Regions from separate parts of the Ottowia cancrivicina genome, predicted to be linked through region 1. Evidence: riboswitches for the same ligand, from Rfam matches in the RefSeq annotation. Region 1 holds a riboswitch; each other region holds the start of a gene.
The links. A riboswitch is a leader RNA that binds a small molecule or an ion and turns the genes downstream of it on or off. The one in region 1 is predicted to bind cobalamin.
Positions count from the first base shown of each region.

Region 2: it holds a riboswitch for cobalamin, as region 1 does, so the genes downstream of both, QB898_RS04070 (ribonucleoside-diphosphate reductase subunit alpha) here and QB898_RS00410 (TonB-dependent receptor domain-containing protein) in region 1, are expected to answer to the same signal.
Region 3: it holds a riboswitch for cobalamin, as region 1 does, so the genes downstream of both, QB898_RS02135 (pseudoazurin) here and QB898_RS00410 (TonB-dependent receptor domain-containing protein) in region 1, are expected to answer to the same signal.

Region 1 is NZ_JARVII010000001.1:78,077-87,591, reverse strand. It holds gene rng (ribonuclease G) at 1-272, opposite strand, end outside; gene QB898_RS00420 (hypothetical protein) at 614-1,204, shown strand; gene QB898_RS00415 (cobyrinic acid a,c-diamide synthase CobB) at 1,566-2,990, opposite strand; gene QB898_RS00410 (TonB-dependent receptor domain-containing protein) at 2,987-4,846, opposite strand; cobalamin riboswitch at 4,941-5,237, opposite strand; gene QB898_RS00405 (VOC family protein) at 5,520-5,870, opposite strand; SAM riboswitch class I at 6,186-6,302, shown strand; gene QB898_RS00400 (glycosyltransferase) at 6,515-7,516, opposite strand; gene QB898_RS00395 (protein-L-isoaspartate O-methyltransferase family protein) at 7,570-8,247, opposite strand; gene bioB (biotin synthase BioB) at 8,357-9,382, shown strand.
Region 2 is NZ_JARVII010000005.1:67,374-76,888, reverse strand. It holds gene bamA (outer membrane protein assembly factor BamA) at 1-1,771, shown strand, start outside; gene QB898_RS04090 (OmpH/Skp family outer membrane protein) at 1,804-2,331, shown strand; gene lpxD (UDP-3-O-(3-hydroxymyristoyl)glucosamine N-acyltransferase) at 2,367-3,371, shown strand; gene fabZ (3-hydroxyacyl-ACP dehydratase FabZ) at 3,431-3,874, shown strand; gene lpxA (acyl-ACP--UDP-N-acetylglucosamine O-acyltransferase) at 3,919-4,710, shown strand; cobalamin riboswitch at 4,776-4,969, shown strand; gene QB898_RS04070 (ribonucleoside-diphosphate reductase subunit alpha) at 5,388-7,745, shown strand; gene QB898_RS04065 (ribonucleotide-diphosphate reductase subunit beta) at 7,882-8,997, shown strand; gene ppsR (posphoenolpyruvate synthetase regulatory kinase/phosphorylase PpsR) at 9,228-9,515, opposite strand, start outside.
Region 3 is NZ_JARVII010000002.1:185,837-195,351, forward strand. It holds gene lplT (lysophospholipid transporter LplT) at 1-40, shown strand, start outside; gene QB898_RS02120 (DMT family transporter) at 37-939, shown strand; gene QB898_RS02125 (DnaJ C-terminal domain-containing protein) at 1,132-2,136, shown strand; gene QB898_RS02130 (chaperone modulator CbpM) at 2,151-2,468, shown strand; gene QB898_RS02135 (pseudoazurin) at 2,717-3,262, opposite strand; cobalamin riboswitch at 3,461-3,778, opposite strand; gene QB898_RS02140 (polysaccharide deacetylase family protein) at 4,094-5,077, opposite strand; gene QB898_RS02145 (purine-cytosine permease family protein) at 5,226-6,644, shown strand; gene QB898_RS02150 (hypothetical protein) at 7,029-7,226, shown strand; gene QB898_RS02155 (alpha/beta hydrolase) at 7,413-8,387, shown strand; gene QB898_RS02160 (DUF4298 domain-containing protein) at 8,415-8,792, opposite strand; gene QB898_RS02165 (ATP-grasp domain-containing protein) at 8,808-9,515, opposite strand, start outside.

The DNA.
Region 1 (9,515 bases):
TGCGGCGCGCTGCGCTGGGCCGCCGGCGCTTCGCCCGCCGCCGGGGGCTGCCACACATCGGCCACATGCAAAAAGGCCGTGCGTTGCGCGCCAATGTCAATAAAGGCCGATTGCATGCCCGGCAGCACGCGCACCACCTTGCCCAGATAAATATCGCCCACCTGCCCGCGCTCCAGCGCGCGCTCCACGTGCAGCTCCTGCACCGCGCCGTTTTCCACCACGGCCACGCGCGTTTCCTGGGGGGTGTAGTTGATGAGAATTTCCTGTTGCATGGTGAGCGCCGTCCGGCAGAGCGAAGCCGGAATTTTGCCGCCGGGCCAGCGCGCCGCCTGCGCTTTGCGGCCCATTTCGATCCGCTACTCCTCACGGCCAGGCTGTGAGCAGGCCCCAAGGGTAAAAACCACCGCTGCCATCGTTGCCGTGCGTGAACTCCTACATAGCGGACAAATCTTGCTGCCTGGCTACAGCAAACGCTGCAAAACTTGCTCGTTGGAGAAGATTTGCAGGCAAAGTTGTTCAGAAAACGGGATGGGTCTGAAGGATGTATAACGAGGCCGTCTGGAACTCAAACCAAATCTGATTTGGCACACTTATTATTTGCAGAAGGTTTAATATGAACGATACCAATGAAAGCTGGAGAAAACTTTTAACATCCAGGACACTAAAGTCCAATTTGATTTCGATTTCTCTCTTCTTGACGGCTTTTGAGATGTTTAAAGAAAGAGTTGTCGGGCTTCCAAAAACCTTTTTCATGGATATTAACAAGTCTGACGAATATGCCATCAATGAACAATACAAAAAGGATGTATTGTCAAAAAATAACAGCAGGGTATACGCTTCCCTATTATGGCTAAAAGAATTGGGAGCGATGGATCAAGCAGATATCAAGAATTTTGATGAAATAAGAAAGCACAGGAATGAATTGGCTCACAATCCTCTTTCATTTATTGCCGATGCAGGCAAAAACATAGATTTCAACAAATTTTTTTGCCTAACGAATTTACTATGCAAGATAGAAAAATGGTGGCTTGTTCATTGCGAATGCCTCCCTGACATGTATTCCCATGATGCAGAAATCAATCCTGATGATATTGTAACACCCTCTCAATGGACATTGAAATTATTGTTTGACATGGCATTAGAAAATGAACCAAAGGAAAACTTCTATCATGATGGATTTTTTAATGATATTCAGCGCTCATAGATGCCAATCGGCAATATACTGATGTTTGCAATGAAATTGCCTGGAAACAATGCTTGAGGATCCTAAGCTGTTTTTTTGGATTATGGCGCTCCGCCTGAAACAAGCTATCGATGACTTTCGGATAACTATTTTCCGTATTCAAACGAGAAATATCGCCTGGCCAGCAGATGAAGCTGAATGAATTCTTCGCCGATCAAGAAGAATCCCCGTATTTTGCAGGGCACAAAACGGCCGCTTTGTTTTCTTCACTTCCGCCAATCAGATGAGCTGGCAAAAGATAGCTCTTGATAATCTGATTCTTGAAGGATTTTGAAATAAGCGCGGCCAATCTTGGCGGCTGCGCGCCAGGCCAATCTCCGCCTCACGCCCCGAACAGCCAGGCTGCCATTGGCGGGCTGCTGGGCAGCCAGGCGTGAAAGTAGCTGGCGCGCACGCTGCCGTGCTGGTAGATGGCTTCGCCGCTGGTGCGGGCGCTGCCGGGGGCCGGGCGGGTGTGGGCGATGGGCGACAGCGGTGTGCGGGCGGCGGAGTAGTGGAAGGTGTGGCCGCGAAGAGGGGGCAAGGGCGGCAGAAAGTGGCTGGCGCTGTCTGCCGGCATGGCCCATTGCTGCATGCCCAGGCCGCCGAGGCGTTTTTGCATGGCGGTTTCGCCGGGCAGCAGGCCCCAGAGGGGCCAGGTGTGGCCGCTGGCGTCCGTCAGGCGCTCGAACAGAACCATCATGCCGCCGCATTCGGCCCAGATGGGTTTGCCTGCGGCGGCGTGGGCGTGCAGTTGCGCTTTCAGGTCGCTGCGCGCGGCCAGGCGGGCGGCGTGCAGTTCGGGGTAGCCGCCGGGCAGCCAGAGGGCGTCGCACGCGGGCAGGGCGTCGCCTGCCAGGGGCGAGAAGAAGACGGCGCGCGCGCCCAGTGCGTGCAGGGTTTGCACGTTGGCGGGGTAGATGAAGGCAAAGGCGGCGTCGCGGGCGATGGCGATGACGCGGCCGGCCAGCGGCTTTGCGTTGTCTTCAGGCGCGGGCAAATCGGGTGCGTCGGCCGATTCGGGCGCGCCGCCTGAATCCGGCGCATCCGGCGCATCCGGCGCATCAAAGGCGGCGGGCCAGCGCGCTTGCCATTCGGCCAGGCTCATTTGGCCCAGGGGCGTGGCGGCGAGCAGGTCGGCGGCGGCGTCCAGCCGCGCGAGGGCTTCGGCGCGGGGCATTTCGTGGGCGGCGATCAGGCCCAGGTGGCGCTCGGGCAGGTGCATGGCGGCGCTTTGCGGCAGGTGGCCCAGCCATTCGCTGTCAGGCAGGGCCTGGCGCAGCAGGCGGGCGTGGCTGTCGCTGGCCGCGCCGTTGGCCAGCACGCCGGCCCAGGGCAAGGGGCCGCGCGTGTCTTCGCCCCAGTGGCGCAGGCCGTGGGCGATGGCGCCCAGCGTTTGCGCCATGCGGCCTGTCTGAATGACGGCGAGCACGGGCAGAGAAAAGCGCCGCGCAAGGTCGGCGGCGCTGGGGTCGCTGTCGTGCAGGCCCATCACGCCTTCTACCAGCATCACGTCGGCTTGCTGCGCGGCCTGGCGCAGGCGCTGGCGGGCGTCGGCTTCGCCGGTCATCCACAAATCGATGTTGTGCGCGGGCTGGCCGCTGGCGAGCTGGTGCCAGAAGGGGTCGAGAAAGTCCGGCCCGCATTTGAAGACGCGCACGCGCCGCCCTTGCCGCGCGTGCAGGCGGGCCAGGGCGGCGGTGACGGTGGTTTTGCCCTGCCCGGATGAGGGGGCGCTCACAAGCAGGGCGGCGGCTTTGGCGCTCACGGCATGGCCCAGCGCAGGCCCACGTAGAAGCTGCGGGCGGGCTGCGGGTAGCCGCGCGCGGTTTCGTAGCGGGTGTTGGTGGCGTTGTCGATGCGCGCCAGCAGCGTCCATTGCCGCGCGAAGGTGGCGCTGGCGTAGAGGTTGAGCAGGCCGTAGCCCGCCATGGCGTTGCGGTTGGCGCGGTCGTCAAAGCGGCGCGAGTGGGCCTGCCATTCGGCGCCCACATCCCACAGGCCAATGCGCGTGTCGGCGGCCAGTTTGGCAATGCGGCGCGAGCGGCGGGGCAGGAGCTTGTCGCTGTCCAGGTCTTTGGGGCGCTGCACGTCAATGGAGGCCGTCAGTCGCACGGATGCGATGCGGTGCGTGCCGCTCAAGGCCACGCCTTCGTATTGCGCGCGGCCGATGCTGTGGTAGCAGCCAAAGCTGGCGGCGCAAGGGCCTGCCGCGCCAAAGACGATGAGGTTGCGCACGCGGTTGCGATACACGGTCAGGTCGATCTGGCTGCCCTGGCGCGCCCAGTGCAGGCCCAGCTCCACGTTGCGGCCCGTTTCGGGCTTGAGGCCCGCCTGCCCGTATTGGCTGAAGCGCTGGTAGAGCGTGGGCATGCGCAGGGCGCGCCCGGCGGCGGCGCTCACGCGCCATTCGGGCGCAAAGCGCCAGCCGTAGGCCAGGCTGCCGCCGGTGTGGCCGCCAAAGTCGCTGTCGTCTTCGCGCCGCAAATTGGCTTGCAGGGTGTGCGGGCCGTGGCTGAAGCCGTAGATGAAATTGAGCGAGGTCTGGTGGCGGCTGCGGACGATGGGGTCGTTTTCCAGATGGTCATGGCGGCGCTCCAGCGTGGCGGCGGCCAGGTGCGGGCCTTCGCGCCATTCGCTGTGCAGCTGGGCGGTGCGCTGGCGCGTTTTGTTCAGGTAGGGCGATGGCCGCGTTTCATAGCGCTGGCCCGCGTGGCTGAGGGTGGCGGTGGTGCGCCAGGCGCGGCTCCACTGGGCGGCCCAGGTGCCAGCGAGCGTTTGCACGCGGTTGTCGCCCCAGTCATCGGCCCAGTTGGCGGGGCTGGAAGTGAAGTCGTCGTACTGCGCCTTCATGCGGCCCCACAAGGCGCTGGCTTGCAGGCGGTGCTGGTCATTGAGCTGATAGCCCGCACTGGCGCTGGCGTTGGTGTTGCGCCAGCCGTCGCGGTCAGGGTTGCCGCCGGTGCGCACGCTGTAGCCCTTGGCCTGCTCGTGCGACGCGCCCAGCGCGTAATCGGCCGCGCCGCTTTTGGCGGTAAAGCCCGCGTCGGCCTTCCACAGCCCGCGGCTGCCTGCGCCCACGCCGGCGTAGGGCGCGAAGCCCTCGCGCGTGGCGCGACGGGTGAAGATTTGCACTGCGCCCGCAATGGCGTCAGAGCCATACACGGCCGCCGCCGGGCCGCGCACGATTTCAATGCGCTCCACCTGCGCCAGCGGCAGCGCCTCCCACGGCGCGCCGCCAATTTGCAAGTCCATGCGCACGCCGTCCACATACACGGCGATAAAGCGGCTCTCGGCACCGCGCATCATCACGGAAGTGGCCGTGCCGGGGCCGCCATTGCGCGTCATCTCCAGCCCCGGCTGGCGCGCCAGCATGTCGGCCACGGTGGCCGCGCCGCTTTGGGCAATCTGCCGCTCGTCAATCAGCGTGAAATCGGCCAGCACGTCGGTGAGCGGCTGCGTGCTGCGGGTGGTGGTCACCACCACGTCAGGCAAGGTGGAAGAAGAGGAAAAAGAGCGTTCATCGTGGCCGCCAGCGGCAGCGGCAACAGCAGGCGCGGCGGCCAGCAGGCAGGCAGCAGCCAGCGCCGAAGCGCGCGCAGGCGGATAAAGGCGAGAAGTCATGAGGAAAAACAGCTTGAGAAACAGCCCCGGCTGGCTTCCCCGCCAGCATGAAGGGCAATCACGGCCCGCGCGCGGCAGCGCTGTTGCGCCGCGCGCGGGCCACCTGTTGTTGGCCGGTATCCGGGCTGGCGGCTTGCCTTCGCGCCCGGCCTTCCGGCTGGCAGGCGCGCCGCCTGCCAGCAAAGCAGGCACGCCTAGGCCGTGGCGAGGGTGGGAACGAAGCTGCGGCGCGATCAAAACCCTGAACAGGTTCTGGCCGCGCCGCATGCCGCTTACCGTTGCGGGGGCAGCGCAGGTTGGGCTTTGGAAACGAGGTTCCGGGGCCTTCCTGCTTCCCGTTGAACCGCGCCGCCAGAACGGCAGCGCAGGCACCAACAGCGTCAGATTGTAAGAAGCTGTTCAAGGAAAACGTTGCTGCGGATTACCCTGAAAAGCAGGGCGGCAAGGGCCGGCCCGCGTGGAAAGCGCTCCATCCATTGCTTTGGCAAAGCCGCAGGGCGCATTGAAAACAGGAGCAAATCTGAAGGGTTGAAAAACGGCTCTTGCGCAGGTTCCACTAGGACATCATGCTCCAAATTTGGAAGCAAATTCTGCCCTTTCCTTCTTCCTTTTTCACGCGCGGTCTCGCCTTCTCATGCAGGTTGTGAACAGACTTGGCAGGAGCTGGCTGCTGCTACATATGCTGCAAAATATTCACCAGGTTCCCCAGCGGATCGCGAACAAAAAACCTCCGCACGCCCCAGGGCTCTTCAGCAACACCGTATTCAAGCGCAATACCTGCCGCATGAATGCGGGCGAGGATTTCATCAAGATTATCTACTTCAACCGATAAATCAGGCACCGGAGTACCTGATCCGCCTTCACTAGCTATGCTGACCTGCACAGTCGTAGTTTCCGCATTGCCATAAGTCTGTATCCATCCGTGATCCATGAGCAGCTCCAGGCCCAGGATGTCCCGGTAAAAAGCAGCAGCTGACTCAGGTTTATCAGCGGCAAGATTAGTAACGATACGCTTAACAGCCATCAGACGCCCCTTCCGTGAGTGTTTTATTTTGGCTCAATCTTCAGGCACTTACGATGAAGCCTATCAAGAGATGCAAGCCTACAGGGCAAGATTAAGAACGGGTTTAAGTCTAAACACAGGCAAAGCTCATTAGATTTGCGGGTTAGAGTTTCTCCGCCTGGCAGGCTGTACGCCTGGGGTGTATGCGACACGAGAGCTAATCTCTGGGTGCGGGATCAAACAAATATTGCGGAATGTTACGAACATGGCGTGCACACACGCAATATGACAGGATGCCTTTGCACCTGCGGCAGCTACAGGGTTTACTAGATTGGTAATCCATCTAGAGCGACCGAGAGACCTGGCTCGACGACGTCGCAGCAACCTCGCCTGCGGTGGCGCATCATGCGCCCTCATAACGCCGAAGGTGCTAACGCCAGCAACCGATGGGAGATACTGTGGGACTGCCCAGCCCCTTCTCGTTCACAAACCCGCTAGCCCCTACCCCCAACCCCGCGCATAAATCCGATGAAGCGCGGGTAGCGTTCTGGGAAAATCTTGCTGCTTTCCCTTTGCCTGCGGCAGCGCGATGGCATGTTCATGGGCCTGGCGTGAAGGGCGCCGTCTTTCGGAGCCTGTTGGCACGCTGTCCGTGGGCGCAGGCTCTACGCCCGCAGCCGCCGGGGCACAGACTCCAGCCCTTGCGCCACGGGCGGCGCCGGATTGAGGGCTTCGCCCGCCAGCACGCGCTCATAGCACTGCTGGTAGGCGCGGGCCATGGCCAGATGGCTGAAGCGGCGCTTGACGCTTTCATGGCAGGCGCGGCGGTCAAAGCGGCCTGCACCGGCCAGGGCCTGGGCCAGGGCGCTTTCGCTGTCAGACAGAAAGCCGGTTTCTTCGCTCACCAGCTCGGGCAAAGAGCCGTAAGGCGTGGCGATGACGGGGCAGCCCAGGTACAGGCTTTCGATGATGGCCAAGCCAAATGGCTCGTGCCAGAGCACGGGAAAGAGCAGCGCGCTGGAGCGGCGGATGAGTTCCAGCTTGTGCTCGCCGCCGACCATGCCGTGAAAGCGCACATCGCGCCCGGCGTAAAAGTAGAAGTTGGATTTGAGGCTCCAGCGCCGCCCGCCCATTACGTGCAGAGGCAGCGCAGCGCGGCGGGCGATGCGCACGGCGCCTTGCAGGTTTTTGTTGCGGTTGGCGGCCTTGGCCAGGTAGTGCGCGTAGCGCGCGGCGGGCGGCGGCGCATTCAGATTCGGCTCGCCGTAATCGGGCCAGTGCAGGCCGTTGTACACGTGGCACTGCGCGCCGTGAATGCGCGCGTGCTTTTGCGACAGGAAGATGGTGTTGACGGGGTAAGGCTGGCGGCTTGACCGGTTGGCATGCTCGGTGCAGACGTAAGGCGTGCGCACCAGGCCGTGCGCGTTGTCATAAGGCCAGTGAAAGTGCAGCACATCGGCCCAGCCTTCAATCTGCGCCTCCAGCGGGCGGGCGGCGTCAAACACCTGGGCGGCGGGGTGGCCGGCCGGGTTGGCGCGCACCAGAAAGCGCGCTTCGTGCCCCAGCGCCTGCTGGCCCAGCGAAAGCGCCCACATCACGCGCTCGGTGCCGCCGTAGCGCAAGGGCGGCAGGGGGGTTTCGGTGAGCAGGATGTGGAGGATTTTCACGGGCAGGCCGGTGGCTGAAGGGGCAGCACGGGAGCGGCGTTAGGGGAGCAGCGTCAGAAGTGAAAGACGGGCGTGTCCGGAAAGTTCATCAGGCGCGGCGCGTCGCAGTCCCACGGCTGGGTCAGGCGCACGCCTTCGCCTTGCAGTTGCACGAGGGTGGCGCGCATCACGGGTTCGTCGCCTGTGATGGCCAGCAGCCGCCCGCCGGGCGCCAGCTGCGCAATCAGGTGCTGCGGCGCGCGCGCCACGGAGCCGGAGAGCACGATGGCGTCAAACGGCCCTTGCGGCAGCGGCGCGGTCTGCGCGGCGTCGCCTGCCAGCACTTGCACGTTGCCTGCGCCCGCGCGTTGCAAATTGGCCTGGGCGAAGGCGGCAATGGCGTTGTCGATTTCAATGGTGAACACGCTGGCGGCCTGCCGCCCCAGCAGCGCGGCCATGTAGCCCGAGCCTGTGCCCACGTGCAGCACGCGCTCGCCGCCTTGCAGGCGCAGCTCTTGCAGCAGGCGGGCCTGCACGCGCGGCGGCAGCATCACCTGCCCGCGCTGGCGCGCCAGGGTTTCGTCATCCAGCAGGGGCAGCTCGATGTCGGCAAAGGCCAAGTCGCGGTATTTGGCGGGGGCGAAAGCCTCGCGCGGCACTTCGGCCAGCAATTGGCGCACGCGCTCGTCTGAAACATTCCAGGGGCGCACTTGCTGCTCGATCATGTTGAAGCGTGCTTTTTCCAGGTTCATCGCGGGTTTTCCAGCAGAGGGGCAAAAAGAGATGAATTCTAGAATTTCCACCTCTTTTCACAGGCATGCCGCACACGCAGCCACCCACGCAAACCAGGAGACAAGCCCCATGCACGCCACGCTTGACAAGCCCCAGCCGCTGCACTTCATGCCCCGCCCTGCCCAGCCGGCCGCCCCGGCTGGCACGGGCCGCTGGAAAGTGGAGCAAATCGAAGCCTTGCTGAACCTGCCTTTTCCCGAGTTGATGTGGCAGGCCCAGCAGGTGCACCGGCAGCACTTCAACGCCAATGAAGTGGATTTTTCCTCGCTGCTGTCGGTGAAAACGGGCGGCTGCCCGGAAAACTGCGGCTACTGCTCGCAATCGGCTCACCACGACACGGGCCTGAAGGCCAGCAAACTGATGGAAGCCGACCAGGTGCGCCAGGCCGCGCGGGCCGCCAAGGCTTCAGGCGCGCAGCGCTTTTGCATGGGCGCGGCCTGGCGCGGCATCAAGGAGCGCGACATGCCCGCCATTGCCGAACTCATCCACATCGTCAAGCAGGAAGGGCTGCAAGCCTGCGCCACGATGGGCATGCTCGAGCCTGGGCAGGCCGAGCAGCTCAAGGCCGCCGGGCTGGACTACTACAACCACAACCTGGACTGCTCGCCCGGGTTTTACGGCAACGTGGTCAGCACCCGCAGCTACGAAGACCGGCTGCAAACCCTGCGCCGCGTGCGCGAGGCGGGCATCAACGTGTGCTCCGGCGGCATCATCGGCATGGGCGAAACGCGCCGCCAGCGCGCCGAGCTGATTGAGCAGCTGGCCAACCTATGGCCGCAATACCCCGACAGCGTGCCCATCAACAACCTGGTGAAAGTGCCCGGCACGCCGCTGGAGAACGCGCCCGATGTGGACCCCTTCGAGTTCGTGCGCATGATTGCCGTGGCCCGCATCACCATGCCGCGCGCGCGCATCCGCCTGGCCGCAGGCCGCCGCCAGCTGGACGACGGCATGCAGACTTTGTGCTTTCTGGCCGGCGCCAACAGCATCTTCCTGGGCGAAAAGCTGCTGACCACCCCCAACCCCGACGCCGACGACGACCACCGCCTGCTCAAGCGTCTGGGCATGCGCGCCACAGACGCAGGCCGGCCCTGAGTCTGGGGGCCTGTTCAGAGCCTGTCCGCAGGCGCGGCAAGTGCGCACTTGGAGTGCGGCTTCGGGCGCTCTGCGGCGGCACGTCATTTCTGCGTGAAAGGCGAAAAAGCACAAACGGCCGCCGCCTCGCTGA
Region 2 (9,515 bases), on a different contig from region 1:
CATTACCGAAGGGCAACCCGCGCGCATCAAGGACATCCATATCGTCGGCAACCGTGTTTTCAGCGAAAGCAAGCTCAAGGATCTGTTCGACCTGGACACAGGCGGCTGGCTGAGCTGGTACACCAAGAGCAACCAGTATTCGCGCGCCAAGCTCAATGCCGACCTGGAGGCGCTGCGCACTTACTACCTGACGCGCGGCTACCTGGACTTCAAGATCGACAGCACGCAAGTGGCCATGTCGCCTGACAAGGAGTCCATGTCCATCACCATCAACATCACCGAGGGCGAGCGCTTCGTTGTCTCCGGCGTGCGGCTGGAGGGCAACTATCTGGACCGCGAAGACGAATTCAAGTCGCTCGTCACCATCAAGCCAGGCGAGCCGTACAACGCAGACGAAGTGACAGCCACGACCAAGGCATTTACCGAACAGTTCGGCAACTACGGCTATGCCTTCGCCACGGTGAATGCGGATACCGAAGTCGATTCCGGCAATCACCGCGTGGCTTTCGTCATCAAGGCTGCGCCGGGCCGCCGCGCCTACGTGCGCCGCATCAATATCGAAGGCAACACCAAGACGCGCGACGAAGTGATTCGCCGCGAGTTCCGCCAGTTCGAGTCTTCCTGGTACGACGGCGAAAAAATCCGCCTCTCGCGCGACCGCGTGGATCGCCTGGGCTTTTTCACTGACGTGGGCGTGAGCACCGCCGAAGTGCCTGACGCGCCGGATCAGGTGGATCTGGTCGTGACCGTAAAGGAAAAACCCACGGGCAGCGTGCAGATTGGCGCGGGCTATTCATCGGCTGAAAAGCTGTCTTTTACTTTCGGCCTGTCGCAAGACAACGCTTTCGGCTCCGGCAATCAACTGGATCTGCAACTGAACACGGGCAAGTACAACCGCACGGTGGTGGTGAGCACGACCGATCCGTACTTCACGTCTGATGGCGTTTCGCGCACCGTTGAGGCGTACTACCGCAGCGCCAAGCCTTATCAGGATCAGGGCGGCAACTATCGTTTGATCACGATGGGCGCGGGCCTCAAGTTCGGCGTGCCGGTCACGGAGCAGGACACGGTTTACCTGGGCGTCAATGCGGAGCGCACTGAAATCCGCACGGGCACCAACATCCCGGCGGCCTACTTGGCGTATGCCGAACGCTTTGGCTACAAGAGCACTTCCTTTCCGTTCACGGTGGGCTGGTCGCGCGACACGCGCGACAGCGCCTTGGCGCCCAATGAGGGCCGCTACCAGCGCCTGTTCGGCGAACTGGGCCTGCTGGGCGATGCGCGCTACGTCAAAACCAACTACCAGTACCAGCAATACGTGCCGCTTTCCAAGCAATACACGCTGGCCTTCAATGGCGAGCTGGGCTGGGGCAAGGGCCTTTCCGGGCAGCCGTTTCCGGTGTTCAAGAATTTCTATTCAGGCGGCCTGGGTTCCGTGCGGGGCTTCGAGCAGGCCACCCTCGGTCCGCGTGACGTCACCGGTTCCTTCATTGGCGGCGCGCGCAAAATCACGCTCAACACCGAATTCATCACCCCGTTTCCGGGCGCGGGCAATGACCGCACTTTGCGCCTGTTCGGCTTTGTGGACGTAGGCGCGCTGCTGGGAGAGCACGAAAAAATCGAGCGCGATGCCTTCCGGGCCTCCGCAGGCGTGGGCGTCAGCTGGATATCGCCCATGGGGCCGCTGCGCTTTGCCTTTGCTGTGCCTGTCCGCAAAAAAGCGGGCGATAGAATTGAAAAATTCCAGTTCCAGATTGGCACTTCCTTCTGAAATCCGAAATCGTTTTGTCACCTTCTCAAGATATGACCACCAAGACCACCACTCTCGCCCGCCATCTTCTGCGCGCTTCTCTTCTGTCCGTCAGCATCGCTCTGGCTGCGCCAGCCTTTGCGCAAGGCGCGCGCATTGGCTTCGTCAATTCTGACCGCATGCTGCGCGAAGCCGAGCCAGCCAAGGCCGCTCAGGCCAAACTGGAGCAGGAGTTCTCACGCCGCGAGAAAGAGCTGAACGACGCAGGCAATGCGCTGCGCGCTGCTTCTGAAAAATTTGAGCGTGACGCGCCCACCCTGTCCGAAAGCCAGCGCAGCCAGCGCCAGCGCCAGTTGCTGGAGCAAGACCGCGAATTCCAGCGCAAATCGCGTGAATTCCAGGAAGACCTCAATGCCCGCCGCAATGAAGAGCTGCAAGCCGTGCTCGATCGCGCCAATCGCGTGGTCAAGCAAGTGGCCGAAGCTGAAAAATATGACGTGATTCTGCAAGAAGCCGTCTATCTGAATCCCCAACTGGATATTACTGACAAGGTCATCAAGGCCCTTAATGCATCCAAATAAGTGCTTTTGCTGAACGATCGCACACTTCGAGCGCTGTGAGCCTTTCTCTCGCCGCCATTGTTGAGGCCCTTGGTGGCGAGTTGCGAGGAAGTCCAGAGCGCGAAGTGGCGCGTTTGGCTTCATTGGAAACAGCCACGCCTGCCGACATCAGCTTTTTGGTGCCGAACCCGAAGCTGGCAGGCTTGCTGGCACAAACGCAGGCCGGGTGCATCATCGTCGCGCCTGCCATGCAAGAGGCGGCAGGCGCGCGAGGCGACTGCATTGTTGCCTCAGACCCTTATCTCTATTTCGCCCGCCTGACCCAGCTCTGGAAGCGTACGCACTTGCCGCCAGAGCCGGCAGGCATTCACCCCAGCGCTGTGGTGGAGGAAGGTGCGCAAGTTCATCCGGCCGCCCGTGTGGGCGCTCTATGCTTTGTGGGCAGCGGCGCACGGATTGGCGCGCACACTGTCTTGCGCGAGCGCGTCACGGTGGCATCGGGCTGCACGATTGGCGAGCGCTGTCTGATTGAAAGCGGAGCGGTGATTGGCGGCGATGGTTTTGGCTTCGCGCCGCATCAAGGCCAATGGGTCAAGATTGAACAGCTGGGCGGCGTCCGCATTGGCAATGACGTCGAAATTGGCGCCAACACCTGTATTGACCGTGGCGCGCTGGACGACACCGTCATTGAAGACGGCGTCAAGCTCGACAACCTCATTCAGATTGGCCACAACACGCACATTGGCGCTCATACGGCCATGGCCGGCTGCGTGGGCGTGGCGGGCAGCGCCCGCATCGGCGCGCATTGCACGGTGGGGGGGGCGGGCATGATCCTGGGGCATCTCGATATCGCCGATCACGTCCACATTTCCGCTGCCTCCATGGTGGCGCGCTCCATTACCAAGCCGGGCCAATACACCGGCTTTTTCCCCATCGACGACAACGCGGCATGGGAAAAGAATGCCGCCTCGCTCAAGCATCTTCATGCTCTGCGCGAACGTGTCAGACAACTTGAGAAAAAGTTGGCGGAAAACGGCGACAATGCCCGGCTTTCCGGCTGAAGGGCCGCCGCAGCGCGGCGGCCGGGCTTTTTGCCCCATCACCAAAAAGATTCAACGACATCATGGACATCCACTACATCCTTGAAAAGCTGCCGCACCGCTATCCGTTCCTGCTGGTTGACCGCATTCTTGATGTCGATCTTGAAAACAAGTCCCTGCGCGCGCTCAAGAACGTCACCATCAACGAACCCTTTTTCACCGGCCACTTTCCTTCGCGTCCCGTGATGCCAGGCGTGCTCATGGTCGAAGCCCTGGCGCAGGCCTCGGCGCTGCTGGGCTTCATGGTCGAAGGCATTTCGCTGGATGACGACACGCTTTTCTACTTTGTTGGTGCGGATGGCGTGCGCTTCAAGCGTCCCGTTGAACCGGGCGACCAGCTCACCTTGCACACCACATTTGACCGCGTGCGCGGCGGCATCTACAAATTCCATTGCAAAGCCACCGTGGGCGACGAGCTGGTTGTGGAAGCCTCCATCATGTGCACCATGCGCCGCGTGCGCTGAACCTCTCTTTTCCGGCCTTTTCACGCCTTTGCCAAGCGCGCGCCGTGGCAGCCATTCATCCCACCGCCCTCATTGACCCTGCGGCTGAGCTGGCGGCAGATGTCGCCGTCGGCCCCTATGCCGTCATTGGCCCCCATGTGCGCATTGGCGCGGGCAGCCGCATTGGCGCGCACTGCGTCATTGAAGGCCGCACCAGCATCGGCCCTGGCAACCGCATCTTCCAGTTCGCCAGCATTGGCGCAGCGCCGCAAGACAAGAAATACGCAGGCGAACCCACCCGTCTGGAAATCGGCGCGGGCAACACCATCCGCGAATTCGTCACCATCAACACCGGCACCGTGCAAGACGTCGGCGTCACCCGCCTGGGCGATGACAACTGGATCATGGCCTACGTCCACATCGCCCACGACTGCCAGCTTGGCAGCCACACCATCCTGGCCAACGCCGTTCAGCTCGCGGGCCACGTGCATATTGGCGATTGGGCCGTTATCGGCGGCATCACCGGCGTGCATCAGTACGTGCGTGTGGGCGCGCACGCCATGGCGGGTTTTCAAACCCGTCTCTCGCAAGACCTGCCGCCCTTCATCACCGCATCCGGCAATCCCGCCGCCGCCCAGGGCATCAACGTCGAGGGCCTGCGCCGCCGGGGCTTCTCGCCAGAGCGCATCGCTGCCATCAAGCACATGTACCGCCTGATCTACCGCCAGGGTCTGCCGCTGGATGCCGCCCGGCAGGCCATCCAGGCGCAGTCCGCCAGCGGTGATGCCGATATGGCCGCAGACGCCCGCCTCATGCTCGGCTTCCTCGCCAGCGCCAGCCGTGGCATTGTGCGCTGAAGCCGCCGCGCGGCGCTTTCGCCCGTGCCACAATCCGCGCCGCTCGCCAGCCATCTTCCAGACGGCTGGCGTTCTGCCTGACAGGTGCTCCACGGCCATGCCACGGAGTTAAACGGGAAGCAGGTAAACCAAGCCTGCGCTGCCCCCGCAACGGTCAGCGGATCAGCAACGCTGCCAAGAACCCGTTCAATGCCTGTCCGTGAGAGAACCCGGCCGTCGAACCGCCCTGAAAGCCACCGGCCCTTTTTGCTATTGATTCAATAGTATGAGGTCCCGTAAGAATGTGCGATAAAGGCGTTTTCATGGCCCTGAATTTGCTCTCAAAAGCGAAGTAAAACGCGCCAGCTCCGGGCCGCGCCCGGCTTGCGCCTTCGCGCTCACGGACAGGTGGTGAACAGGTTCTGAAGCCCGCGCGCGCCATGCGCAAAGGCGGTCACTGCCCCCTTCATGGGGCGGGAAGGCCCGGCGGCCTTGCGCCAGCGCCCTCATGAAGGGGCATCTGGCAATCCGCAAGCCCGGATACCGGCCTGCCTGGCATGGCTGTCGGCGGCTGCGGGTGTGCGGCGGGCCGGACGGGTTTCGCTCCTGGCCCAATGCGCCTGCTTTGGCCCCAACCCTGTCCGCGCCAGCTCTGCCTCGCCCCGGCTTTGTGCAAATCCATTCACGGGGAGAGCGCTTTGCTCAAAACCATCATCAAGCGCGACGGGCGCGAAGAACCCTTCATACCCGCCAAAGTCAACAGCTGGTCCATCTGGGCCAGCGAGCAGCTGGGCGAGCGGGTGGACTGGTCCTCCGTCGTCATGGAGGCGATGAGCCACTTTGGCGACAAAACCACCAGCCAGGACCTGCAAAGGCAACTCATCAAAATCTGCGTGCAGAAAAAAAGCTGGCCCTACAGCCTCATGGCAGGGCGGCTTTACGCTGCTGTCACGCGCAAGGAAATCTACGGCAGCAGCACGCACATGCCCACCATTCGCGCCGTGCAGCAAAAACTGGCCGCAGCGGGCCTGATGCGCGAGCTGGACTACAGCGAAGACGAATACGCGCAAATCGAAAAATTCATCGATCACGCGCGCGATTTTGAATATGCCTATTCACAAATCCTGCAATTGCGCAAGAAATACGCGCTCATGAACCGCGTCACGCGGCAGGAATATGAATCGCCCCAGTTCATCTACATGCGCATGGCCATGGCGCTGGCTGAAGACGAGCCGCGCGAAGAGCGCCTCAAGCACATCGTCAATTGGTACAACCATTTTTCATACAACCGCATCAACGCCCCCAGCCCCAATTACATCAACCTGGGCACGCGGCTCAATGGCTACGCTTCCTGCTGCGTTTACAAGGCGGGCGACAGCCTGCATTCGCTGGCCATTGGCGACCATATTGCGTATGAAATGACGGGCATGAGCGCCGGCATCGGCGGCATGATTTCCACGCGCACGCTGGGCGATCCGGTGCGCGGCGGCGTCATTTCGCATCAGGGCAAACTGCCGTATTACCGCGCGCTGGCCTTTGCCACCAAAGCCAACCAGCAGGCTGGGCGCGGCGGCGCCTGCACCAGCTACTACTCGGCGTTTGACCCTGAAAACACCACCATCGCCCTGCTGCAAAACCCCATGTCCACCGAAGACAAGAAAATCCGGGAGCTGCATTTCGGCGTCATGTACAACCGCCTTTTCACCAAAAAAGCGGCGCGCAATGAAGAGGTTTTTCTCTTTACCGAATATTCGGCGCCTGATTTGTGGCACGCCATGTTTTCGGGCGACCAGGACCATTTCGAAGCGCTTTATGAAGCCTACGAGAAAAATCCCGATTTCCCCCAAAAAACCATCAGCGCCCGTGATTTCGTCGTGCTCGCCCGCCAGCAGGCTTATGAATGCGGCACGCATTATGAATTGTGGATCGACGAAGCCAACCGCCACACGCCTTTCAAAGACCCCATTCACAGCAGCAACCTCTGCAACGAAATCGCGCTGCCCACCAAAGAATACTGGCGCATGACCGACCTTTATTCGGACGAAGACAAACCCGAATCCGGCGAAATCGCCATCTGCGCGCTCTCCGCACTGGTCGTCTGCAATATTCACAGCGACGAGCAATACGCCTCCGCCGCCTATTACGCGCTGAAAATGATCGACAAATGCATTGACATGTCCGACTACCCCTTTGCGCATGTGGCAATGACGGCCAAGGCGCGCCGCAGCGCCGGCGTGGGCATGATGGGCGTGGCCACCGAGCTGGCGCGCAAAAACCTGAAATACACCACGCAAGCGGGGCGCGATCACTGCCACTGGCTGGCCGAGCGGCACTATTACTTTGCGCTCAAGGCCAGCCTGCAACTGGCCCGCGAAAAAGGCAATGCGCCCTGGATGCACAAAACCCGCTGGCCCGAAGGCTGGCTGCCGATTGATACCTACAAGAAAACCGTGGATGAAATCGCAGCCCCCCGCTACAGCTACGACTGGGAGGCGCTGCGCCGGCAAATCGTGGCGCAGGGCGGCATCCGCCATTCGGTTCTCGTGGCGCACATGCCCACCGAATCCAGCTCCAAGGCCGCTGGCGTGCCCAACAGCATTTATCCCATACGCGAAATCACGCTGAAAAAATCGGACAACAGCAACGTGATTGACTGGGTCGCCACCGATTCCGATTTGCTGAAAGACCGCTACGAGCTGGCGTGGAATATCCCCACGCTGGACATGATCAAAATCTACGCCATTTTCCAGAAATTCACCGACCAGGGCATCAGCGCCGATTTCTGGCGCGACCGCGCCAGCGACCCCGTGGTTTACACCGACGAAATCATGGAAGAGCACCTGGCCATGTGCCGCTACGGCATGAAAGGCCGCTATTACCAAAATTCGCTCACCAGCGACCAAGGCAAAAGCGCCACGGTGGAAAGCCGCATGGCCGAAAAAAGCCGCCTTTCCGGTTTGGCGCCCGTATTGGCGCCAGCGCCAGAAAACCCGGATGGCGATTTTGAAATGGCCCCTGACGAGCGCGGCTGCGCCAGCGGAGCATGCAGTCTGTAAAGGGCTTGATTTTGCTCCTTGTTTCATAGCAGCATCTCCTCACAAACACTGCGGCGCACGCATTTTCAGCGGGCCTGAATCTGCTCCTCTTTTCAATTCGCTGCCGCCTTCATCCTTCCATTTCACAGGCATTGCCATGACCCAGCCCAGCATTCCCGAATCCATTTTCAACATTCACAAGAGCGACTACAAAAGCACCGATCTTTTTCTCGGCCAGCCCGGCGGCCTGCTCGATTCCATCAACCGCCCTTATCCGGAGCTTTTCGCCATGTACAAGAAAATGCTTTCGCTGCGCTGGGACGAAAATGAATTCGACTACGCCTCGTGCAATAGCGAATTCAAAACCTGCTCGCGCGGCATGTATGACGCCATGATTTACAACCTGGCCTACCAGTGGGAAGCCGACACGGTGGCCAGCAAAAGCATCGTGCCCATACTGGCGCCTTTCATCACCAATTCGGAACTCTGGGGCGTGACGCTGGCCATTGGCGCCAATGAATACCTGCACGGCCTCACTTATTCCGAAATCGTGCGCAACAGCTTCGACAACCCCGACGAAGTATTCAGCGAAATTCTTTCCATTACCGAAAGCTTTCACCGGCTGGAGAAAATGGCGCAGGTTTTTGGCGAGGTTTACACGGTATCGCACCGCTATGCGCTGGGCCATGCCAGCGGCGAAGAGGCATACGCCGCCGTCATGGCTTTTTATGTGGCGCTGTATTGCCTGGAGCGCATTCAGTTCATATCCTCATTCATCGTGACCTTTGCCTTTGGTGAAATCGGCATGTTCGTGCCCATTGCCAAAGCCATCCAGAAAATCTGCCAGGACGAGTTTGAAGTGCACCAGCGGCTGGACCAGATGGTGATTCGCATCGAGCTGAATACCGCGCGCGGCCAGGCCTGGCTGGCGCAAAACCGCGAGAAAGCGCAGGCCATCGTCACCGAAATCACGCAGGCCGAGCTGGACTGGTCGCAGTTTCTCGGCAGCCAGGACCGCGAGCTGCCCGGCATCACCGTCAAGAAGCTTCAGGATTCGGTCATCTTCAACGCCCAGCCCGTCTATGAAACCCTGGGCCTGGGCAACCCCTTTCCCCGCGTGGCGGCCAACCCGCTGCCCTTCGTGGAGGAATGGATGAACGTGAACGCCATCCAGGCCGCCCCGCAGGAAGAGGCGGGCCGCAACAGCGCCTACCTCATTGGCAGCATCATCCCGCGCCACACGGGGCGGGTGTATGACACGGACGGGCTGTGAAAAAAGGCCAGGAGCCTGTCCAAGGTCCGTCCGCGAGCGCGGTCTGCGGGCGCGAAAAGCGCGGATCCGGGCGCTCTGCTGCTTTGCAAAGCCTTGGCGGGCCGCAAGGCTTCAAGGCCCCTGCCCCTCCCGATCCGCAGCCCTTCATGAGCAGACTCCGGGCAGGTTCAGGGGCGGATCAAAGGCCGCGCATCCGGCTTTTCAGGCCGGGCGCGGGGCAGGGCGGGCGCTCAGTATCCCAGCCGCTGCGGGTGCAGCTCCTGCAAGATGGTGGTGGCGATTTCTTCAATGCTTTTGGTGGTGGTGGACAGCCAGCGGATGCCGCTGCGGCGCATCATGGCTTCGGCTTCGCTGACTTCCATGCGGCAGTTTTCCAGCGAGGCGTAGCGCGAGCCGGGGCGGCGTTCGCTGCGGATTTCGGCCAGGCGCTGCGGGTTGATGCTCAGGCCAAAGAGTTTGTGCCGCCAGGCCAGCAAGGCGGGGGGAAGCTGGCGGCGCTCGAAGTCTTCGGGAATGAG
Region 3 (9,515 bases), on a different contig from region 1:
CAGCGACCGCCACAGCAGCCACGGGGGACAGGGGCAATGAAGTCCGCCCCGGCGCCAGTGGCGCGGCCCGCCAATGCCGCGCTGCCCGCGCTGGTGCTGCTGTTCAACGCCTTCATCTGGGGCACTTCCTGGCTGCCCTTTCGCGCCTTGCGCGAGCACGGCTCGCATCCCTTGTGGAGCACCGTGTTCGTGTATGTGTGCGGCGTGGCGCTGTTTCTGGCGTGGCGGCCGCGCGTGCTGGGCGAGCTGGCGCGCCATCCCAAGCTGGCCGCGCTGGCCCTTGCGGCGGGGCTGACCAACATTTGCTTCAACTGGGCCGTCACCGTGGGCGACGTGATGCGCGTGGTGCTGCTTTTTTATCTGATGCCCGCCTGGTCCATCCTGCTGGCCTGGGCGCTGCTGGGCGAGCGCCCCACGGCGGGCGCGCTGCTGCGCCTGGCGCTGGCGCTGGCGGGCGTGACGCTGGTGCTCAAAAAACCCGGCATGGCCTGGCCCTGGCCCGAAAGCCAGGCGGACTGGCTGGCCATCGCCGGGGGCTTTTCCTTTGCCTTGACAGGCGTGCTGCTGCGCCGCTGGCGCGGCACGCCCGCCACGGCGCGCACCTTCGCCATGTTTCTGGGCAGCGCCATCGTCTCCACTGGCGTGGCGCTGGCCGCGCAAGCCGCCCATCTGGCCGCGCCGCCTGCCCTGGCCAACTGGGCCGGCTGGCTGCCCTGGGCGCTGGGCCTGGCGGCGGCGCTGCTCACGGGCAACATGGCCCTGCAATACGGCACGGCGCACCTGCCCGCGCAAACGGCCTCGCTCATCATGCTGGCCGAAGTGGTGTTCGCCAGCGTCTCGTCCGTGGCGCTGGGCGCCGCTGCCCTTGCCACGGGCACGCTGGCAGGCGGCGCCATGATTCTTTCCGCCGCCTTGCTGGCCGTGCCGATGCGGCGCTGAAGCGCCTTCCGCCTACTATTGAAACCATAGCTGCAAGCCCAGTCTGCACGGGCGCAAACGGCCCATTTGATGCTGAATCCAGGCGCGAGTCTCACAGGCAGGCGGGGCTTGCCGCGCACACGACAATCAGGCCCGTTTTCCCGCAGGGCCTTCCGCGTTGAAACCCCTTTTCCCAACTCCATGTAGAAAGCCATGCAATTCAAGGACTACTACCAGATCCTGGGCGTGGACAAAAGCGCCAGCCAGGACGACATCAAAAAAGCCTACCGCCGCCTGGCCCGCAAATACCACCCCGACGTGAGCAAAGAGCCAGACGCCGCTGCCCGCATGGCCGAGGTGAACGAGGCCAACACCGTGCTGGGCGATGCCGAAAAACGCAAGATTTATGACAGCGTGGGCGCACAAGCCTGGGCCGCAGGCGCGCGCTCCGGCGACGACGTGCGCCCGCCGCCCGACTGGAACGCGGGCTTTGGCTCAGGTTTTGGCGCGGAAGGCGGCGCGGGCGGCTTTCACCACTTCACAGGCGATTTTTCAGGCTACACCGGTGAAGACGCAGGCCAGTTCAGCGACTTTTTCGAGCAGATGTTCGGCCAGGCGCGCCAGGCGCGGGCCGCCCGTGCATCCGGCCCGCAAAAAGGGCGCGACGAACACGCCCGCATCGAGCTGGACCTGGCCGACGCCTACCACGGCGCCGAACGCCACATCACCCTGCGCGGCAGCCGCGTGAACGAAAAAGGCGAGCTTCAGTCCGCTGACCGCACGCTGCGCGTGAAAATTCCGCAAGGCGTGAAAGAAGGCCAGCTCATCCGCCTGGCCGGGCAAGGCCATCCGGGCCTGGGCGGCGGCGAAGCGGGCGACCTGTTTCTGGAAGTGCGCCTGCGCCCCGATGAGCGCTGGCAAGTGCAAGGCCGCGACGTCACGCTGAAAGTGCGCGTGGCCCCGTGGGAAGCGGCGCTGGGCGGCAGCATCGAAATCACCACGCCCGACGGCAAGGCCATCGCCGTCACCGTGCCCGAAGGCAGCGGCCACGGGCGCAAACTGCGCCTCAAAGGCCGGGGCATCCCGTCAGCCACTGCGCCGGGCGATCTGTATCTGGAGCTGCAAGTGGCGGTGCCCAGCGCCGTGACCGAGCCGCAAAAAGCCGCCTGGGCCGCCTTGCGCGACGCCTACCCCGACTTCAATCCGCGCCGAGCCTGAAGGAGAGAACACGCATGCAAACCCTTTTTGACGACACCCTTGCCAGCGCCGCCCAGTTGATGGCCGATGACGCGCTCGACCCGCAAACCCTGGCCGGCGGCTGCCACATGACGCTCGAATGGGTCAGCGCCCGCGTGCAGGCTGGCGTGCTGGAGCCGGTGAGCGGTGACAGCGCCGCCACCTGGCGCTTTGCCAGCGCCGCCCTCACCCGCGCGCGCCGCATCGCCCACCTGGAGCGCGCCTTTGACGCCGACCCCCAGCTGGCCGCCCTCACCGCCGACCTGATGGAAGAAGTGGCCCGCCTGCGCCGCCTGCTGCCGCAGGCCGGATAAAGCGGCCGCCCCGCCTTGGGCCTCAACCCTTTTCCCAAGCCGCAGCCAGCGTGGGCGGCTGAAAGGTGGAGCGGGGCCTTTAGCGCAAAAACAGGAGCAAATGCAGAGAGGCAAAAAATACCGCATGGCGCAGTCTCCATCGCGACCTAACGCTATGGATTCGGGAGCAAATACGGTGCTGGCCTTCCGGCCATTTCCGTGCCCCCTTTTTCACTGCCGCCTGCTGCTCTTCTTCACCCGCGCGCGGCTCACTCGCCAGCCTGCTGGGCGCGGGCGGCAATTTCGTGAAAGCGCTTTTGCGCGGCGGCGGGCACTTCGGGCGGAATCTGCATCTGCTGCGGGCCGGGGCCGTCGCCCACGCGGATGAGCATGACCATGCCCATGGTGTAGTGCGGCATGCAGCGCACGCCGTAGAGGCCCGGCTGCTCGAAGGCCACCTCGATTTCCTCGTTGATCTTGCCCGTGAAGGACGGCGCGCCCTCGGGGGCCATGCCGGGAATGGAGGCAGCGTTGTGACCGTTGTGAACGGCGAGAAATTTCACCTTGTCGCCAGGGGCGATGTGCAGATAGTCCGGCTCGAAGGGCATGGGGCCGGTGGCGTTGCGGTTGAGCATCTTCACCTCCCATGTTTTGGCCCAGGCGGGCGCGGGCGCATGCGCGGCGCAGGCCAGCGCGAGGGCCGCGAAAGCGTTGAAAAGCCAGCGCGAACGGCGATGGAAATGGCGGCGGGAATGACTGTGGATGAGGCCACGGGCGGACTGCGCCGCAGAGGCCGGGGGTAGAGCGTGGAACATGCGCTGATCTCCTGGCCGCCCGCTTCTCCCGCGAGCGGCGTGGGTTGCCAAAAGGCAGCGCAGGCGGGAGCAAAAGCGCGGTCAGGGCCGGGCAGCGCGAAAGTCATGCGAGACGGCGGCGCGGCAAACGGCGCGCGCCTTGCGGCATGGCAGGTGCATGGGCCTTGGCCGGCCAGCCGCACGCCCGCAGCCGCCGACGGAAAGGCTTGAGGGCAGGCCGGTATCCGGGCTTGCGGACCGCCGCAGGCGGCGCGCGGCTTCTGGCGAAGGCGCGCCTGGCTTGCTGCGAGGCCCCGGCCTTCCCGCGCCAGCCCTGAATGGCTCAGGGCAAGAAGCGCAGTGGCTGCCGCGCGCGAGGGGCGCGCTGGCTGTCGGGGTTTGGTTTCCGCTGACCGTTGCGGGGGCAGCGCAGGCTTTGCGGCCCGGGCGCATGCCGTTGCGGCATGGCCTGGAAGACGCGCACCTGCTTCCCGTTTAACCCTTTGACCGCAAGAAAGCAGCCTTGGGGCACCTGTCAAGCTGGCCGCCGCCCTTTTCGCATGCGATGGCGCATGGGAGCGGGGCGGAAGCCGGGGGCGATTGTGGTGCAGCGCGGCCCGCCGCCAGGCGGCGCCAGCGCCTGCGCGGCGGCATTCACATCAAAAGGAGGAGCAAATTAAAGGGACGAAAAAACAGCGTCTGCGCTCTTTCTACTAGGACATCATGCTATGGATTCAGAAGCGAATTGGCGCCTCTCTTTTCGCTGCCTGTTGCGCTGGCTGCTGTGGCGGGTGGCGCGGCAGGCGTAAAAAAGCCTGCCGGGGGAGGGCAGGCTTTGGTGGCGGGGGCGGCTCAGCGGTTGGGCCGGTCGGCCGGGGTGGCGGGGCGGGGCACTTGTTCGATGAATTTGCGGGCGATGGCGTCGCGGCGCATGAAGACAGCGTCTTTCTTGGACTGCGCGTAGCGGATGAATTCGGCCAGGCCGTTGGCGCGGGCGGGGTTGCCGGTGATGCGCGGGTGCAGGCCGATGGACATCATGCGGCCGCAGTCGTCGCCGTCGTCGAGCAGCTGGTCAAGCGTGCGCGAGGCCATTTCCACGAAGTCGGAGGCGGCGGCAAAGCCGGTGCCCATGATGTAGCGGCAGTCGTTGGTGACCAGCGAGTAGGGCACGATGAGGTGGGATTTGCCGTTGATGAAGGTCCAGTGCGGCAGGTCGTCGCCGTAGTAGTCGGAGTCGTAGAGAAAGCGCCCGTCTTCCACGAGCAGCTCGCGGGTGTTGACGGACATTTCCCGGCAGTACCAGCCGCTGGGCTGGCGGCCCAGGGTTTTCTGGAACGAGTCCATCGCCAGGTTGATGAGGGCTTTTTCTTCTTCGCGCGAGTATTCGTAGTGGTCAATCCAGCGGTAGCCGTGACCGACGACTTCGTCGCCGCGTTCGTTGAGCTTGCGGGCGACTTCGGGGTTGCGCTCCAGCGCCACGGCGGCGGCAAAGAAGGTGGCGGGCACCTGGCAGCGGTCAAAGATGCGCAGCAGCCGCCACACGCCGGCGCGCGAGCCGTATTCGTACATGGATTCCTTGGCGAGATCGCGCTGGTCGTCCACGTTGAAGGGCAGCTCGTACATGCCGTCATTCATGTGGTCGCCCATGGCGAAGGTTTTTTCGGAACCTTCTTCGTAATTGACGACGATGTTGATGGCGACTTTGGCGCCCCCGTCCCAGCGGATGCGGGGCGGGCGCTCGCCGTAGCCAATGATTTCACGCTCGGGGCCGCTGACGCCGGGCAGGTCGTCGTTGCGGTACCAGTGGTTTTTGGCGATTTGTTCCGGGCTGGGCATGGCATGGGCCTTTCTCTGTGGGTGGAAACAGCCGGATTCTAGGAAGCGGAAAAACGCCAATCACATTGTGAATACCCACAAGTTACAAGAGGCCATTTCGAGCGCAAGATGCCGTGCTTTGCAACGCCATTTCGCAAGGAGTGAAAAAGTGTCTGATCTGCCCGCAGCCAGCGGCCGCCAGGAGCCGCAAGGCAATGAGGAGTTCATGCTGGAGCCGGTGCCGCGCGGCGCGCGCCGCTCTTGGTGGGCCATGTTCGCCATCTGGGTGGGCTTTGGCTATGTGCCCACGGGGCTGATCGTGGGCGGGCAGCTGGCGGGCCAGGGCGGCCAGCCGGGCATGCCGTTTGGCCAGGCGCTGCTGGCCATTGCCACGGGCGAGGGGCTGCTGCTGGCGCTGACTTTTCTGCTGGGTTACGCGGCCATGCGCACGGGGCTGAATCTTTCGCTGATTTCGCGCATTTCCTACGGGCGCAAGGGCATGGTGCTGCCCATGCTCATCATGGCCTGCCTGACGCTGGGCTGGTTCGCTTCCATCACCGGCATGGTGGGCGACATTTTCAAGGCGGCGCTGGGCGATGTGACGGGCGTGACGGTGGTCAATGGCCTGTCGCTTGAATACGTGCTGCTGTGCCTGCTGTGGGGCGCGGTGTTCACCTACTCGGCCTGGCGGGGCATTGCCGCGATCGAGAAGATTTCGTCGGCGGCCACGCCCTTCGTGCTGGTGGTGGCCGTGGTGGTGGCCGTGATGATGGTGGGCGAGGCCGGCGGCATGGGCGCGGTGCTGCGGCAGGCGGCCACACGCTCGGGCATGACGCCCGGCACGGCCGTCACAGTGCTGATTGGCGCGTGGATTGCGGGCGTGATCATGGGCGTGGACATCTTCCGCTACGCGAAAAACGCCGCGCACGTGCTGGTGGGCGCGGCGGCCTGCTTCGTGCTCACCAATCCGCTGCTCAATGTGGTGGGCTACCTGGGGGCGGTGGCCACGGGCAATTCGGACTTCATCGCCTGGATGGTGCAAAAGGGCGTCATCCTCACCGTGCTGGGCGTGGCGCTGTGGGTGCTGGCGCTGTGGACGACCAATATGTCCGAGCTGTACTGCAACGCGCTGTATGTGGGGCCTAGCGCCGAATCGCTGGGCGCGCGCTGGCCGCGCGGGCGCATTGTCATCATCGTGGGCGCTCTTGGCTCCGTGCTGGGGGCGCTGGGCTTTTACAGCCATCTTTTCGGGCACTTCATCACCATTTTGGGCGCGGCCTTCGTGCCGCTGGCCGGCCCCATCCTGGCGGACTTTTACTTCGTGCGCCGCGCCGAATACGCCACGGCCAACCCCAACGACATGCCGCCCGTGCGCTGGCCCGCCATCCTCTCATTCAGCGCCGGAGCCGTGGCGGGCGTGGCGTTCCAGTACAAGCTGCCGCTGCCGTTTGACTTTCCGTCAGGGCTGGCGGCGCTCATCATCACGTTCGCGCTGCATCTGTCGCTTTCCAAAGCCATGGCCAGGCGGCCCGAACAGCGCCAGGTGGTTTCACCAGGCTTTGCCAGCCCGATGGCCGAGCGAAGCTGATGCCCAAAAAAAGGAGCAAATTCAGGAGCCTGAAAACTGGAGTTGCGCACATTCCACTAGGACATCATGCTATGAATCAAGGAGCGGAATCTTCCTTTCTACTCCGCTTTCCCTCCCGGTTCGGCATGGCGCCAGCGGGCAGGTTGCGGCTTGCCGCTCATGCATGAAAAAACCGGCATCGGCCTTGCCCCGCTGGCGGCGCAACGGAAGATGGCCCATCCGCCATTTTCATTTGCGGATAACGCCTGCCAGCGGCATGGCAGAAGGCGAGTGGCATGCCGTTGAAACGGATTTTCAGGCTGCGCGGCGGCCCATGATTCGCAAGCGAGCAGGCATTGCGCCTGGCGCGGCTGGGAATGGGTTTTCACTCATACGGTCCAGACGATGCGCGCCGTGAAAAGAAAGGAAAAATACGGCGCGGCGAATTCAAGCTTGCGCCGTCATTTTTGCCCCTGCTTTGGCAGCTTCCAGCGCAGGAAGGTTGCGCGCCAAGGCTGTTTATGGAATGGAAGGTCTGCTCTTCTTTTTGATGCCCTGCGCCTTGCCCAATGGCGTGCGGTCTGGCGATTGAGCGCCATTTGAAAACCAGATAATCAAAATAAGATGCAACGCAATGATGGCCCGCCGGTTTCACACATCGATTTTCGGCAGGCAAATCATGCCGAAAATCGCCTTATCCATTGTGCAGACATGAAATCCGCCGAATGCAAAACGCATTATTCTTCCGGCCTGCAATCGCCCGCTTCATTTGCCTGCCGGAACCGGAAAATGCTGAAATTCTTGCCCGCTCTTTTTCTGCTGGCGGCCACGGCCGTTTTTGCCGCGCCGCCCGAGCCGCCGGTCAATAACGAAATCAGCCGCCTGGCCGACACCAGCGTGCTCACCAGCGAGCATGAGGGCTACGCTTTTCACCGTTTTGATTTGAATGACGAAGACGGCCGCCCACACCGCGTGTTTGTGGCCGTTCCGAAGGCCGCGCCGCCTGAAGGCGGCTTTGCCGCGCTTTATGCGCTGGATGGCAATGCGCTGCTTGAATTTCTGCCCGCCGCCCGCCTGCGGCCGCCGCTGGAGCAGCTGCCGCTGCTGGTGCTGATCGGCTATCCGACCGAGCGGCGTTTTGACACCGCCGCCCGCGCCTGGGACTACACCCCGCCTGGTCCGCAAGGCCAGCCCCTGCCCGATCCGGTGGCAAAGGAGCGCGTCAATGGCGGCGCGGCGGCGTTTTTGCGCTTCATCGAGCGCCAAGTCAGGCCGCGCGTGGAGCAGCTGGCGCGCACCGATGCGCAGCGGCAGACGCTGTGGGGGCATTCGTATGGCGGGCTGTTCGTGCTTTACACCCTGCTGAATCAGCCGCAGGCGTTCACGCGCTATATCGCCGCCGATCCTTCGCTGTGGTGGCAAAAGGGCCTGATGCTGCAATACGCGCAGCAGGCGCTGGAGCGGCTTGAGCGCTCCGCCTTCAGCGGCCGGTGGATGCTGATTCAGAAAAGCGGGCGCGCCGATGACAAGCGGCCCGCCAACGCGCAGCAGGCCGCCATGCTGGCGCGCCGCGAGGAAATGACCCGCGCCGTGCCGCCTGAAGCGGCGGCGCAGCTGGCCCAGCGCCTGGCCGGGCATGGCTTGAGCGTCGGCTACGTCGTCTTTACCGGTTTGACGCATGGCGGCTTGCTGACCAAGTCGTTCATGCAGGCGCTGGGGCAGGCGGCGCAGCCGGCGCAGCCGGCGCTGCCGCTGGAGAAATAGGCGGGAAAGAGGCGGGGGCGGCCAGAGTCAGCCTTCGGGCGGGGCCGCGTCCTGGGCGTCTTGTTCTTCGCTTTCGCCCCAGCGGTCCAGGTCTTTCATGGCCAGCCGCATCCAGGCCCAGGCCAGGTTCTGGCGCTCGCCGAAGGCGTCGTAGAGCGCGTCTTCGCTCATCACGCTGTATTCGCCTTCGGTGCGCAAATCAACGGGCAGGCCCGCCGAAATGGCCTGGTTCAGGGGGCCGTATTCCTGCTCGTAAAAGTCTTCCAGCTGGCGCATGAGGCCGCTGGCCTGCCGCCACTGCCGCTGGGCGGCTTGCAGCGCGGGCAGCAGGCGCAGCCACTGGCGGTAGAGGGACTGGATTTCGTCGATGCGCCGCTGGGCTTGTTGAAGGTCAGGGGAGGGCATGTTTTCTTCCGGTTCTCAGGATGCCAGTCTGCTTGCCAGCGCGGCGGCCAGCTCGCGCGCGAAGGCGGGGCGCAGCTGGGGGTAGAGCGCGGGTTCGATGAGTTCGACTTCGTTGATGGAAAAGCCGCTTTCGCCGCTGCCGCCTTCGCTGATGAGGCCGTCCACGCGGGCGTAAAGCGGCGGCTCGGGCAGGCAGCGCAAGGCGGCTTCGGCGCAGGCCAGCCATTCCGGGCGGGGGGTGACAGACTCGATTTGCGCCCCATAGGCGGAGTTGGCGCGCCACTCGCCGGGCGCGAGGCGGCGGCGCGCGGCGTGCGAGTAGCGCCCGGCCAGGTAAATGAGGCAGACCTCGCCGAAGCTGGCCTGCACGAAAGGTTGCAGCAGCGCGCCTTGCGGGTAGCTGGCCAGCGCAGGCGCTTCGCCTTCAGTCAGGCGGCGCACGCCGCGCCCGCTTTGGCCAATGAGCGGCTTGACGACCGGGCGCGGCCAGCCGCATTCGGCCACGCGCCGCGCCCAATCGGGCGCGTGCTGCGGCAGCAGCGCCAGGCTGGGGGTGACGGGCAGGCCGCGCGCGGCCAGCTCGCACAGGTAGCGCTTGTCCATGTTCCACAGTTGCAGCGCGGGCGGGTTGAACACGCGCGCGCCTGCGGCTTGCAAGGCGCGCAGCCAGTCGCGAAAAGCGTCCGGGGTTTCGCTGTAGTCCCATGCGGCCAGAGGCAGCAC